Regions from separate parts of the Pandoraea fibrosis genome, predicted to be linked through region 3. Evidence: predicted binding sites of a transcription regulator. Region 3 holds the regulator's gene; each other region holds the start of a gene.

Region 1 (4,542 bases), 2.2 Mb from region 3:
GCATCGCGCGCACCCACAGGTCCGACGGCTTCTCGCCGTGAAGCAGATGCAGGAAGTGCCCGCCGATGCTGTCGTCGTCCGTCTCGACATCGATGCGCACGCCGTTCTGGCTGTAGTGGTACCAGTACAGCAGCATCGAGCCGAGGCTTGCCATCAGTCGGTCGGCGATGTCGCGTGCGCCCGGCACGTTATGGTCGTCCTTCTCCGGCAACACGGTGCCCAGCACCGAGACGCCAGTGCGCATCACGTCCATCGGATGCGCGGCAGCGGGAATGGTCTCAAGGGCGTCCTTGACGGCGGCCGGCAAGCCGCGCAGCGACTTCAACTTGGCCTTGTAACCGCGCAGTTCCGCCACGCTCGGCAGCTTGCCGTAGACCAGCAAATACGCGATTTCCTCGAACTCCGAGGTCTGGGCCAGATCCAGAATGTCGTAGCCGCGGTAGTGCAGATCGTTGCCCGAACGGCCCACGGTACACAGGGCCGTATTGCCGGCGGTCACCCCCGACAGGGCGACGGATTTCTTCGGCTTGAGGCCAGTGGCAGTCGTCTCGCTCATGCTCATTCCTCCAGGATCAGGGATTCGGTTATTTCTGTTGTGCGAACAGGGCGTCGAGCTTCTGTTCGTAAGCGTGGTAGCCGATGCTCTCATAGAGTTCGGCGCGCGTTTGCATCGTGTCGAGAACGGCCTTTTGCGTGCCGTCGCGTCGAATCGTGTGATAGACGTTCTCCGCTGCCTTGTTCATGGCGCGGAAGGCCGAGAGTGGATACAGCACCAGGCCGACCTGCGCGCTCTTCAACTCTTCCACCGTGAACAGCGGCGTCGAGCCGAATTCGGTGATGTTCGCAAGCACCGGCACTTTCACGGCGTCGGAGAACTGGCGGTACATCGGCAGTTCGGTCATCGCTTCCGGGAAGATCATGTCGGCCCCGGCCTCGACGCACGCGCAGGCGCGATCGATGGCGGCCTGAAGGCCTTCCACGGCCAGCGCGTCGGTGCGCGCCATGATGACGAAGTTCTCGTCGGTACGGGCATCGACCGCGGCCTTGATGCGATCGACCATCTCCTGCTGGCTCACAATGGCCTTGCCCGGACGATGACCGCAACGCTTCGCGCCAACCTGATCTTCGATGTGCATTGCCCCGGCGCCGAACTTGATGAGCGACTGCACCGTGCGCGCAATGTTGAACGCCGACGGACCGAAACCGGTATCCACATCGACCAGCAACGGCAGATCGCAGACGTCGGTAATGCGGCGCACATCGGTGAGCACGTCGTCGAGGGTGGAAATGCCCAGATCGGGCAGGCCGAGCGAACCCGCCGCCACGCCGCCACCGGACAGATAGATCGCCTTGAAACCGGCCGCCTTGGCAAGCAAAGCGTGGTTGGCATTAATAGCGCCGACAACCTGCAACGGTTGCTCGGTCTTGACGGCCTCGCGGAAGGCGGCGCCGGCCGAACGAATGGTTTGCGTCACTTGAGTCCCTCGGTCGTGTCGTGCGCGACCGGCGGCCTGAGCCTGCCGAATCGCACGTTGGTTAAGTTGCGGTGACTTCATTAGCAATGGCCGTGCCAGCCGGGCACATCAGCCGACGCGAGCATCGGCACGACGTACCTAAGATGTTCATTTGACAGCGGAAATTCTTCGCGGGTGTGACGTTGACGTCAAGCCGGTTGTCGCGCGAGTCATCGCATGCGCGTCGCATGACGTTTCATTTTGAAACTCATTATGAAACATTGCGTCGCATCATGCTACGATTCGGGGACCTCCTGCTGCGGCGCTATTCCCGCGCCGCCAGTTCGCCGACGAGCTACGCCATGCCCAGCGCTACCGATTTACCACCCCGCCTCCCCGTATCGAGCACCAGCGTCGTTCGCGCGGCACTCGCGCAACCGGTCTTCGCCATACGCAAGCCCGTTATCTGGGCCGTGGGCATCAGCAAGCTCGGCGAGTTGTACCGAGATATCGTGCCGGACTACGCCGCGCAAGCCGACGTGCAGATCATCGACAAGGGGTATGACGCGGTCATCGAGGCATTGGAACGCTTACCCCCGGGTAGCGTCGACGGCATCGTCGCTGCGGGATCGAATGGTGCCTTTCTGCGCGAGCGCGTCGCACTGCCGGTGGTGCTCGTGAAAGTCACCGGATTCGACGTGATGCATGCGCTGGCGCGTGCGCGTCGTGCGCTGCCATCCCCCGCGCCCGCATCACGGATCGCGCTGGTGTCTTATGCGCGCCCAGCCCAGGAGTTCGAGCGCTTCAAGAGCGCCTTTCACCTCGATATTGCCCAACACGCGTATTTCGATGCGCACGATGCGGAAGACCTCGTACACCGGTTGCGCGACGAAGGCATGCAGGTCATCGTCGGCCCCGGCCTCGTGACCGAGCTGGCCGAGCGGGCAGGACTGACAGGCGTGTTTCTTTACTCGCAGGATTCGGTGCGCGCAGCGTTCGATACTGCGCTCGAAGTGGCGCGTTTCGGCCGCATCGAGGCGCAACGCCGCGAGCGGCTCGACACCGTACTGCGACACCTGCACGAAGGCGTGGCGGCAGTCGATCTGAACGGCCGCATCGAAGCCATCAACGCGTCGATGGCCAGCATGCTTGGCGTGACGGTTGCCGACGCGCTGGGTCGCCCGCTGGACGCGATTGCCCCCGCGCTGGATATTGCCCGCACGCTGGAAAGCGCGAGCGCCGAGCTTGAAGCCATCGTCTCGATGGCGGGCAAGACATGGGTCATCAACCGAATTCCACTGCTCGATCAGGGCACGCTCACAGGTGCATTGCTCACCTGCCAGGACTCGCAATCGTTCGCGCGCGTGGATCGTTCGCTTCGCTCGCGCCATCGCCCGCGTCATCTCGTGGCACGCTACCGGCTCGACGACCTGATCGGCGATTCGGCGGCAATGATGCAAGTGCGCACGCTGGCACGCCGTTACGCACAAACCGATTCGACCGTGCTCGTTCACGGCGAGAGCGGTACCGGCAAGGAACTGCTCGCACAAGGCATTCACAACGCCAGCCGCCGGCGCGACTACCCCTTCGTCGCCATCAATTGCGCCGCGTTTCCGGAGACGCTGCTCGAGAGCGAACTGTTCGGCTATGAAGACGGCGCCTTCTCCGGCGCCCGGCGCGGCGGCAAGGCGGGACTGTTCGAGACCGCTCACAACGGCACCCTCTTCCTCGACGAGATCGGCGAGATGCCGATGCCGTTGCAAACACGGCTGTTGCGGGTCTTGCAGGAACGCGAAGTCCTGCGCCTGGGGGCGACCGAGCCAGTCCCCTGCGATGTGCGCGTGATTGCCGCCACGCACCGCGATCTTCGTCAGCAAGTCGCCGCTGGCCTGTTCCGCGAAGACCTGTACTACCGGCTCAACATTTTGCGAATGGTCTTGCCGCCGCTGCGCGAACGCATGGAAGACCTGCCACGCCTCACTCCCCTCTTTCTCGAACGCGCCCTCGCCCGCGCCGGGGCGCGGATGAGCGTCGATGCGCTGCAGGCATCGCTGCTGCCGCTGCTCGCCACCTATCGCTGGCCGGGGAACGTGCGGGAACTGGAGAATTTGCTGGAGCGCATTGCGGTCGTGTGCGCAGACGTCGTCGACGCCCGCGAAATCGGTCATGCGCGATTGATCGAGATCGCCCCGGAGCTCGGCGCAGCGCCATCCGATGTTTCAAAAGCGAACAGCGGCCGGAAAATCGACTCACATGCGTCGCCCGGAATGGACATGACCGGGGAGCGCGCGGACCCGGTGCCGCCCATGTCGGGCCGCGCTCGGCGCGCCGCCGAGGAACTCGAGCGCATTCACGCCACGCTGGCGGCCTGCGGGGGGGATCGCAGCGCCGCCTGCGAGGCGCTCGGCATCAGTCGCTCGACCCTCTGGCGCAAACTTCGCGACACGCGGGACGACTGAATGTCATCGAAGCAGCCTAAAACGCTTGTCAATGCTGGTGACGGATGCGGTCCCACATCGCGTGCCAGTCCAGGCGCTTGTGTTCAGCCGGCTCGTCGTGATGCGTCACCCAGAAGTGATCGACAACCATACCGATGGCGAAGCCGACGAGCAGCGCCACAAGCATCATCGAAACGTTGAGCATGGACATGGCGGCCTCCTGTCGGTCCGGATGATGCTTCCATTCTAGTCAACCGTTTTCATACCTGCGTCCCGATCTCGACACCCGGACGGCATAAAAAAACCGGGGTCGAAACCCCGGTTCTTCATGGACCTCGAACGATGCGCATCATGCGCATCGAAAGCGGTTTCAGTGCTTACCACGTCGCAATCAGCGCACCCTTGAACTGCGTTTCGATGAATTTCTTCACTTCGTCCGAGTGATAGGCGTCGACCAGTTGCTTGACCCACGGCTTGTTCGCGTCCTGCACGCGCACCGCGATCAGGTTGGCATACGGGCCCTTCAGATCTTCGATGGCGATGGCGTCACGCTGCGGCACCAGACCGGCTTGCGCTGCGAAGTTCGTGTTGATCGACGCGGCGTCCAGATCCGGCAGTGCGCGCGGCAATTGGGCAGCTTCGAGTTCCAC
Region 2 (4,542 bases), 2.5 Mb from region 3:
GCCCTCGTCCCGCAAGACCCGAACGCACCGGAATTCGTGCGCCGTTACGTCAATCTGGCCGATCCGCGTCTGGGAGCGCAGGCGCTCGTTGCCAGCGACGAATTCTTCGCGGCCAAAGAGCGCATGCTCAACCCCGAGCCGGCCGTGTTCATCCCCGGCAAGTACGACGACAACGGCAAGTGGATGGATGGCTGGGAGACGCGTCGCAAGCGCGTGAACGGTTACGACTGGTGCGTGGTCAAGCTCGCGCGTGCCGGCGTGTTGTTTGGCGTCGATCTGGACACCAGCCACTTCACCGGCAACTTCCCGCCGGCCGCCTCGCTCGAGGGCTGCTACAGTCCTAACGGCGCACCCGGCGAGGGCGCCGAGTGGTTCGAACTGCTCGCCTCGACCACGCTGCAAGGCAACTCGCATCACTACCATGCGATTGCCAACCAGCGCCCGGTCACCCATGTGCGCGTGAACCTGTACCCCGATGGCGGTCTGGCGCGCCTGCGTCTGTATGGCTTGCCCCAGAGCGATTGGGCGGGACGCTCGCGCGACGAGCTGATCGACCTGATTGCGATGGAAAACGGTGGCTATGTCGTTGCGGCGAACAACCAGCATTTCGGGTTGGCGTCGAACCTGCTGATGCCGGGCCGTGGCGTGAACATGGGCGATGGTTGGGAGACGCGTCGGCGACGTGAGCCGGGGAATGACTGGGCGATCATTGCGTTGGCGCAGCCGGGCGAGATTGGCAAGATCGAAGTCGACACGGCGCACTTCAAGGGCAACTTCCCGGATCGTTGCTCTATTCAGGCGGCCTATGTGACGGGCGGCACGGAGCAATCGTTGATCACCCAGTCCATGTTCTGGCCGGTGTTGTTGCCCGAACAGAAGTTGGCGATGGACAAGCAGTTCTTCTTTGAAGAGCAAGTGCAGAAGTTGGGGGCGATCACGCACATCCGCTTCAACATCATCCCGGACGGCGGCGTGTCGCGCTTGCGTCTGTGGGGTCGCCTGAGCGACAAGCAGGCATAACCGAAGTCAGCAACCTCAGCAAAAAGAAGACCTCTCGCGTCCCGGAGAAAGTGGGGGAATGCGAGAGGCGACGAAGGGCTAGGCAGGGAAAAAAAATGGAGCGTGACATGGCGGGTCTGGCGTTGAAGATAGAGCGATTGACGCGGGAGGCGTTTGCGGAGTTTGGCGACGTGATCGAGTTGACGGGGGCGAAGCATTTCGCGATCAACGGTGGGACGACTGAGCGGTTTCACGATCTGGCGACGGTGGATCTGGGCCCGGAGGGTGGGCGCACGTTGGTAAATGTATTCCGTGGTCAGCCGAGGCAGTTGCCGTATGAGGTGAAGATGCTGGAGCGTCATCCGTTGGGGAGTCAGGCGTTCATTCCGTTGAAGACAACGCCGTATCTGGTGGTGGTGGCGCCGGCGGGCGAGTTGGATGTGAGTCGGATGCGGGCGTTCGTGTCGGATGGATGGCAGGGCGTGAATTATGCGCGAGGCGTATGGCATCACCCGTTGTTGGCATTACATGAAGTGAGTGACTTCGTAGTGGTGGATCGGGGTGGTGAGGGTCACAATTGTGACGAGCAGGATTTGCCGGGCGTGTATTTGCTGACGCAGGCGGCGTTGGATGCAGCGCAAGCGGCGCAGAAGGCGGCATAGAGAAGGCAGCAGGACAAGGCAGCAGGACAAGGCAGCAAGACAGCGAAAACGCCGGGATGAGCCCGGCGTTTTGCATTGGTGGGGAGAGAAAACGAAGGGAGTGGGGTTGAGGTGAGAAGTGCTGAGGAGGTGGAGGGAGACGGACCGGGGCGCCTTTCTGCAGCGAGTTGGGTTTATGTCTGAGAGGCGGAAAGGGGCCCCGGTCCGTCTGGGGGGGAGGTGTAAAGGCGTAGAAGGTAGAGCGGTAAGCAAGAAAACAGCAAGAAAAGCAGGGTAAACATAAAAAAACCCGAAACAGCGCCAACTCCTATACTGAAAATCACCGACGTGGTGCGGGCGGAGGAGGTGCGCACCGAAAGTGTGCGGTAAGGGTGAAAAAACGCTCGGGCATGGATATTGCTCGATCTCGACACGGCAATCTGCGGAGAAGCGTATGGTCGAGAGCTATAACGAGATGGCGAGCATCACGGGTGCGACGCGGGCGCATTACCGTCGATTTGACGATTGGTTGAAGTGTCAGTCGGACGATGTCTTGCACCATAAGCGGGCTGAGGCGGATCTGGCGTTTCGGCGGGTCGGGATCACGTTTGCTGTGTATGGCAATGAGGCGGGCACAGAGCGTTTGATTCCGTTCGATCTGATTCCCAGAATCATCCCGGCGCATGAGTGGCAGACCTTGCAAACGGGGTTGCGTCAGCGAGTCGAGGCGTTGAACCGTTTTATCCACGACGTTTATCACGAGCAGGACATCTTGCGTGCGGGAGTGATACCGGCGGAGCAGGTGTTGAAGAATGCGCAGTACCGCCCGGAAATGCAGGGTGTGGATGTGCCGGGCGACATCTACGCACACATTGCGGGTGTGGACGTTGTCAGAGCGGGGACTGGGGATGACGGCGTGTTTTACGTGCTGGAGGACAACCTGAGGGTGCCGTCCGGCGTGTCGTACATGTTGGAGAACCGCAAGATGATGATGCGGTTGTTCCCCGAGTTGTTTGCGAGAAACCGCATTGCACCGGTAGAGCACTATCCCGACTTGTTGTTGGACAGTTTGCGCGCTGTGGCGCCGCTGGGGGTCGATGATCCAACGGTTGTCGTGATGACCCCGGGCATCTACAACTCGGCGTACTTCGAGCATGCCTTTCTCGCGCAACAGATGGGTATCGAACTGGTCGAGGGGCAGGACCTGTTCGTGGAAGACAACCTTGTTTTCATGCGAACCACCAACGGCCCCAAGCGCGTCGATGTCATCTATCGCAGAATCGACGACGACTTCCTTGACCCGCTGGCCTTCCGTGCCGATTCCACGTTGGGTGTGCCGGGGTTGCTGAGCGTCTACCGGGCGGGGCGTGTCACCCTCGCCAATGCCATCGGCACGGGCGTTGCGGACGACAAGTCCATCTACCCCTTCGTGCCCGACATGATCGAGTTCTACCTCGGCGAGAAGCCCATCCTGAACAACGTGCCGACCTACCAGTGCCGTCGGGCGGATGATCTTGCCTATACCCTGGATAACCTTGGCGAGCTTGTCGTCAAAGAAGTCCATGGTGCAGGTGGCTACGGCATGCTCGTCGGCCCGGCATCGACCAAAGCCGAAATCGAAGCCTTTCGCCAGCGCCTCATCGCCAAACCCGACGGGTACATCGCGCAGCCCACGCTCGCCTTGTCCGCATGTCCCACCTTCGTTGAGGCGGGGGTTGCGCCAAGACACATCGACCTGCGGCCGTTCGTTCTGTCGTCGGGCAAGGGCGTCACCATGGTGCCGGGAGGGCTCACTCGCGTGGCGTTGACCGAAGGGTCGCTCGTCGTCAACTCCTCGCAGGGCGGGGGAACGAAAGACACCTGGGTGCTCGAGAAATAACCCGCGTCAGCCGGATACGACACACCTCATAGCGAGAAGAGATCATGCTTAGCCGTACCGCCGATCACCTGTTCTGGATGGCTCGCTACATGGAGCGGGCCGAAAACACTGCCCGCCTGCTCGACGTCAACTTGCAGAACCTGCTGCTGCCGCAGGATGCCATCGACGACGAAGAAGATGCCGACACCGCCCGTGCGCATGCCGGGGGCTTCGATGACGAGGGCGGATGGCGCGCCACCTTGCGCATCTCCGAACTGGAGCCTGCCTTCAATCGCAAACATGCGCGTGCCACACGTGCCAACGTGCTCGACTTCGTCGTGCGTGACCGCGATAACCCGTCCAGTATTGCCTGCTGTCTTGCGGCCGCGAGAGAAAACGCCCGTGCCGTGCGCGGTACCCTGACCACCGAACTATGGGAAACCGTCAACAGTACCTGGCTCGAATTTCCGCGCATGATCGACCTGCTCGAACGCGATCCGGCGCACCTGTTCGAATGGGTCAAAGTGCGCTCCCACCTCTCGCGCGGTGTGAGCTTCGGCACCTTGTTTCAGGACGATGCCTTCTACTTCACGCGCCTCGGCCTCTTTCTCGAACGGGCGGATAATACCGCGCGTATCCTCGACGTGCGCTTCCACGAAGCCGTGCGTGCCGACCGGGCCGATGCCTCGCATCCCACCGATTTTTACTATTGGTCTGCCGTGTTGCGCAGCGTGTCCGGCTTCGAGATCTACCGCAAGGTCTACCGAGACGTCATCACCCCGGAGCGCGTCGTCGAACTGCTCATGCTCAATGCCCACATGCCGCGCTCGTTGCTCGCCTCGCTCACGGGCGTGTGCGAAAACCTCGCCACACTGTCCAACGCGCAGTCGGGCGACGTCGAGCGCTATGCAGGCAAACTCCAGTCCGAACTCAAATACACCGATATCCAGCAGGTCCAGCAGCAAGGGCTGCACCCCGTCCTGACCGAGTTCCTCGAGCGAGTGTCCGTGCTCGGCAACAAAATCAGCCAGACATTCCTGATTC
Region 3 (4,542 bases):
AATCGACGGCATCGTCTGCCACCAGCCCATGACCCCGGCTGATCAGTTCCAGGCCGAGTTCGCTCTTGCCCAGGCCGGAGTCGCCGGTGAGCAGCACGCCCATGCCCAGAATGTCGAGAAACACGCCGTGCATCGTGCATCGTGGCGCGAACACACGCGAAATGTACAGACGCAGGCTGTCGATGACGGCCGCCGTCGACATCGGCGTGGTGAACAGCGGGGTAGATGAACGGGTACAGCGCAGCACCAGATCGGGCGGGGCTTCGAGGCCATCGGCCACGACGAGAAACGGTGGCTCGAGCGCAATTACCTCGCCCATATGACGCTTACGATTTTCGTCCGTCAGGCGCTGGTAGTAACGCAGTTCGGCCTCACCCAGCACCTGAATCCGGTTCGGGTGGATGAGGTTCAGGTGACCGACGAGGTCGGCGCTTGACGTGGCGGTGGCGACGCTCTCGGGCGTGAAACCGCGCTCCCATCCCTCATGGCCGGTCAGCCACGACAAACGAAGCGTGGCGGCGTTGTCGTCGAAAATGCTTTGCGCGTTGATGCCGGTCAGTTCCACCGCGTCGCCTCGTTCGGTTGGGTGTGGGAGCTACGAATTCTCGGATGTTCGCGGCGGATACCGGCGCAAGCGCCGGCTCAGGGCTGCCAGTTGGCGAGTGCGGCGTGGATCTCGTCGGCACTCGGCGCGTGGGTCAACGTCTCGCGCATCGCGCGATCGGAGAGCAACTGGGCAATTTCGGAAAGAATCTCAAGATGTTGCTGCGTTGCCTGCTCCGGTACCAGCAGGAAGAACAGCAGGGACACCGGCTGGCTGTCGGGCGCTTCGAAGGGAATCGGGTCATCGAGGCGCACGAAGGCGGCCATCGGATGCTTGAGGCCCTTGATTCGGCCATGTGGAATGGCCACGCCTTCGCCCAGTCCGGTCGAGCCGAGACGCTCGCGTGCGAACAGATTGTCGGTCACAAGCGCGCGCGACAGGCCGGCATTGTTTTCGAAAAGTAGCCCGGCTTGCTCGAAGACGCGCTTCTTGCTGGTGACTGACAGTCCAAGCAGGATGTTGGACGCAGGTAAGAGTTTGACTAAACGGTTCATCTTGTAATGCGGGCGAACGCTGAGTCGCCCTCCAACCCCCGATTGACCACGCATTATAGACCACCCGCCGCAGCGGCCGCGGCAATCCACGGAACTTGGCGGAACCATACAAAAGGGGCCGTTCAACGGCCCCGCGGTGGGTGATGCCAGACTTATGACAGACGCGTGTGCGCTCGGGTGGTTCCGTGCGATTTCACGAGGCTGTCAGTCAATGCGACTACCACGCCCGGACAGACTCATTGCAGCGGTTCCGCCTCGGGAGGTTGCTGGTGCTTGAGGGCCTCGCGACCGTGATCCTGAACCTTGTCCTTGTATTGCATTACCTTGCGGTCGAGCATGTCGATCAGCTTGTCGATGGCGGCATACATATTCTCGTCACACTTCTCGACGAAAATTTCCTTGCCCTTGAGATACACGGTGACGCTAGCAATCTGGCGTCCGGCCTTCTCCTTGGTCTTGTCGACAGATAGGATCACCTCGGCGCCAATGAGCTGGTCGAAATGCCTCAACACGCGTTCGAGCTTGTTGACGACAAATTCGCGCAGTGACGGCGTGAGTTCGAGGTGATGTCCACTGATCTTCAGATTCATAGCTGCTCTCCTTGCTGAAATGCCGAAGTGCAGGCCGCGTCATGAGCGACGCTGGCTAGCGGGAGTGCGAGCCATTGACGTGACGCAATGTCGCACTGCGGCGTTATGCCCCAGCGAGCCAACATGGCGCACCAGGACCGTCCTACAAAGATTTGCGCAAGTTCACTGCGGGGATTCGCATGGCCTCGCGGTATTTCGCGACGGTGCGCCGCGCTACCACGAACCCTTGCTCTGCCAGCAGTTCCGCGATACGGCTGTCGGAAAGGGGGCTCTGCGGGTCTTCTGCTCCTATGAGTTGCTTGATGAGTGCGCGGATGGCGGTCGATGACGCTGCGCCCCCGGCTTCCGTTGCCACATGTGAACCAAAAAAGTACTTCAGCTCAAAGGTTCCGAATGGAGTGAGCATGTACTTACTGGTAGTCACGCGTGAAATCGTGGATTCGTGTAAACCCAGCGTATCAGCAATCTCGCGTAAAACCAAGGGCCGCATGCCGATTTCGCCGTGCGTGAAGAAGTTCTTTTGACGCTCGACAATCGCCTGCGCCACGCGCAGGATCGTATCGAAGCGCTGCTGAATGTTTTTGATCAGCCAGCGCGCTTCCTGAAGCTGCTGCTGCAAGTTGCCGGTGCCCGGATCGTTGCGGTTATTGCGCAGAATGCGCGCGTACATCTCGTTGATGCGCAGGCGCGGCATGACGTCGGGATTCAGCTCTGCGGTCCAGCCGCTGCCCTGTCTGCGCACGAGCACATCGGGGATGACGTAATCGGCCTGAGGCGAACCATAGGCGGCGCCGGGGAACGGGTCGAGCGAGCGAATCAGTTGATGGGCGGCACGCAAGCTGTCTTCGCTCACGCCCAGCAGGCGGCGCAGGCGAGTGTAATCGCGGGCGGCGAGCAGTTCCAGGTGATCGCTGACGATACGCAGCGAGAGCGTGCGAACGCTGCTCGCGGGCAGGCGCTGGAGTTGCAGGCGCAGGCATTCCGCCGGACCGCGGGCCCCCACGCCCGCGGGGTCGAAGCTTTGCAGCAGGGCAAGCGCGGCGTTGATCTCTTCCGTTTCCAGCGCCAGCTCTTCGGGCATTTCTGCCTCGATGTCGTCGAGCGTGGTGCCGAGATAGCCGTCTTCGTCGAGCGATTCGATCAGGAATGCCACCAGCGCACGGTCGCGCGGCGCGGCTTTGGTCAGGCGCAACTGCGCCAGCAGGTGTTCGCGAAGATTGGGATGGTCGACGTGCAATTGCGGACGCGCGTTGTCGTCGTCGTCCGAGGCGTTGCCCGAGCGAGCGAAGTCGTTCAGGCTCCAGTCGCTGCCGTTGTCTTGCGCGTTGTCGTCGAAGCGGGCTTCGCCGTCGAGTTCGCGGGCTTCATCGCGGCCGTTGGCGGGTTCGGAGCCGTCGTTCGTATGACTGGCCGACGTGCTCCGCTCGTTGCGCAACGACCCGTCCGTGCCCACACGTACCGAGCCCGCGAGCCAATCGTCCTCGCGTTCGAGCATCGGGTTCTGGGTGAGGGCGTGCTCGACTTCCTGCTGAAGTTCGAGCGTAGACAGTTGCAACAACCGGATCGATTGCTGCAACTGCGGCGTGAGGGTCAGGTGCTGCGAGGTGCGGAGTTGAAGAGTCGGTTTCATAGCGTGTCTCGCCTTCATTGTAGAGGCTTTGTCACGCCAGCGGAACCGGCCCTGTCCCCTATCGGAGGCAGGGTTTACATGCGAAAAATTAGCTTTACATCCGGAAATTTTCGCCCAGATACACGCGCCGGACGCTTTCGTCGGCCACGATCTGGTCAGGCGTGCCGGCGGCGAGCACCGAGCCTTCGCTGATGATGTAGGCGTGATCGCAGATACCGAGCGTCTCGCGCACGTTGTGGTCGGTAATCAGGACACCGATGCCACGATCCTTCAGGAATCGCACGATCCGCTGGATTTCCAGCACGGCGATCGGATCGACGCCCGCAAATGGTTCGTCCAGCAAAATAAAGCGCGGCTGCGTGGCCAGGGCGCGGGCGATTTCCACGCGGCGGCGCTCGCCGCCCGAGAGCGACATGGCCGGATTCTCGCGCAGATGGCTGACCTGCAACTCGTCGAGCAGCGCTTCAATACGGCGATCGATTTCGTCTCGCTTGAGCGGTTTGCCCTGCGCATCGAGCTGCAATTCGAGCACGGCGCGGATATTGTCCTCGACCGTGAGCTTGCGAAAGACCGACGCTTCCTGCGGCAAATACGAGACTCCCATGCGAGCGCGCTCGTGAATCGGCAGTTCGCTGATCAGGTTGCCGTCGAGCTGAATCTCGCCGTCGTCGGCCGGCACGAGGCCCACGATCATGTAGAACGACGTTGTCTTGCCGGCACCGTTCGGGCCCAGCAGACCCACGACTTCGCCGCTTTTTACATCCAGCGAGACGTCCTTGACGACGGTACGGGCACCGTATTGCTTCTTGAGCGAGCGCACGACGAGTGCGCTCGGCTTGCCCGCTTGGCCGAAGCCGGGGTTGATGGTCGAAGCGTTGCTGTTGGCAGAATTACTCACGCGGATTCCCAATGCTTTTTGAGGGAGACAGCGGCGGCAGATCGCCCTTGGGGGCGGGGGCGGCCGGCTTGCTCGCGCCGCCGGGCTGCGCCTGATTCGCCCCTGTCGCATTGCGCGGGGCGAGCGTGGCGCGCACGCGGCCGTTCGGATTGTTGGCGTTGACCTGATCGGCGCCGCTGTTCGCGGTATAGACCTCGTTATACGTGTCGTAAGTAATCACGCTGCCGTGGATCTCGTCGAGCACCCGGGTGCCGCCGGCCAGACGCTTGAGCGTGGCTTGCGTGGTGAGCGTGGCGACTTCGGTCTTGCCGTTGTAGTAAATCGTC

What was found. The regulator sigma-54, encoded in region 3, starts transcription at its own class of promoters, with help from an activator protein. The targets are predictions, from matches to a motif close to TGGCANGNAANCTGCTTT.
Region 1: a site for sigma-54 is predicted at 1,556-1,573, ahead of prpB (methylisocitrate lyase). Genes of this name have one in related genera too.
Region 2: a site for sigma-54 is predicted at 2,047-2,064, ahead of PI93_RS16365 (circularly permuted type 2 ATP-grasp protein). Genes of this name have one in related genera too.

Annotation. Positions count from the first base shown of each region.
Region 1 is NZ_CP047385.1:2,754,171-2,758,712, reverse strand. It holds gene prpC (bifunctional 2-methylcitrate synthase/citrate synthase) at 1-556, opposite strand, end outside; gene prpB (methylisocitrate lyase) at 585-1,475, opposite strand; gene prpR (propionate catabolism operon regulatory protein PrpR) at 1,817-3,913, shown strand; gene PI93_RS12260 (hypothetical protein) at 3,942-4,103, opposite strand; gene PI93_RS12255 (MetQ/NlpA family ABC transporter substrate-binding protein) at 4,270-4,542, opposite strand, start outside.
Region 2 is NZ_CP047385.1:3,735,446-3,739,987, reverse strand. It holds gene alc (allantoicase) at 1-1,020, shown strand, start outside; gene PI93_RS16370 (ureidoglycolate lyase) at 1,116-1,661, shown strand; gene PI93_RS16365 (circularly permuted type 2 ATP-grasp protein) at 2,095-3,519, shown strand; gene PI93_RS16360 (alpha-E domain-containing protein) at 3,564-4,542, shown strand, end outside.
Region 3 is NZ_CP047385.1:595,823-600,364, forward strand. It holds gene hprK (HPr(Ser) kinase/phosphatase) at 1-565, opposite strand, end outside; gene ptsN (PTS IIA-like nitrogen regulatory protein PtsN) at 643-1,098, opposite strand; gene hpf (ribosome hibernation-promoting factor, HPF/YfiA family) at 1,335-1,688, opposite strand; gene PI93_RS02665 (RNA polymerase factor sigma-54) at 1,831-3,318, opposite strand; gene lptB (LPS export ABC transporter ATP-binding protein) at 3,413-4,183, opposite strand; gene lptA (lipopolysaccharide transport periplasmic protein LptA) at 4,209-4,542, opposite strand, start outside.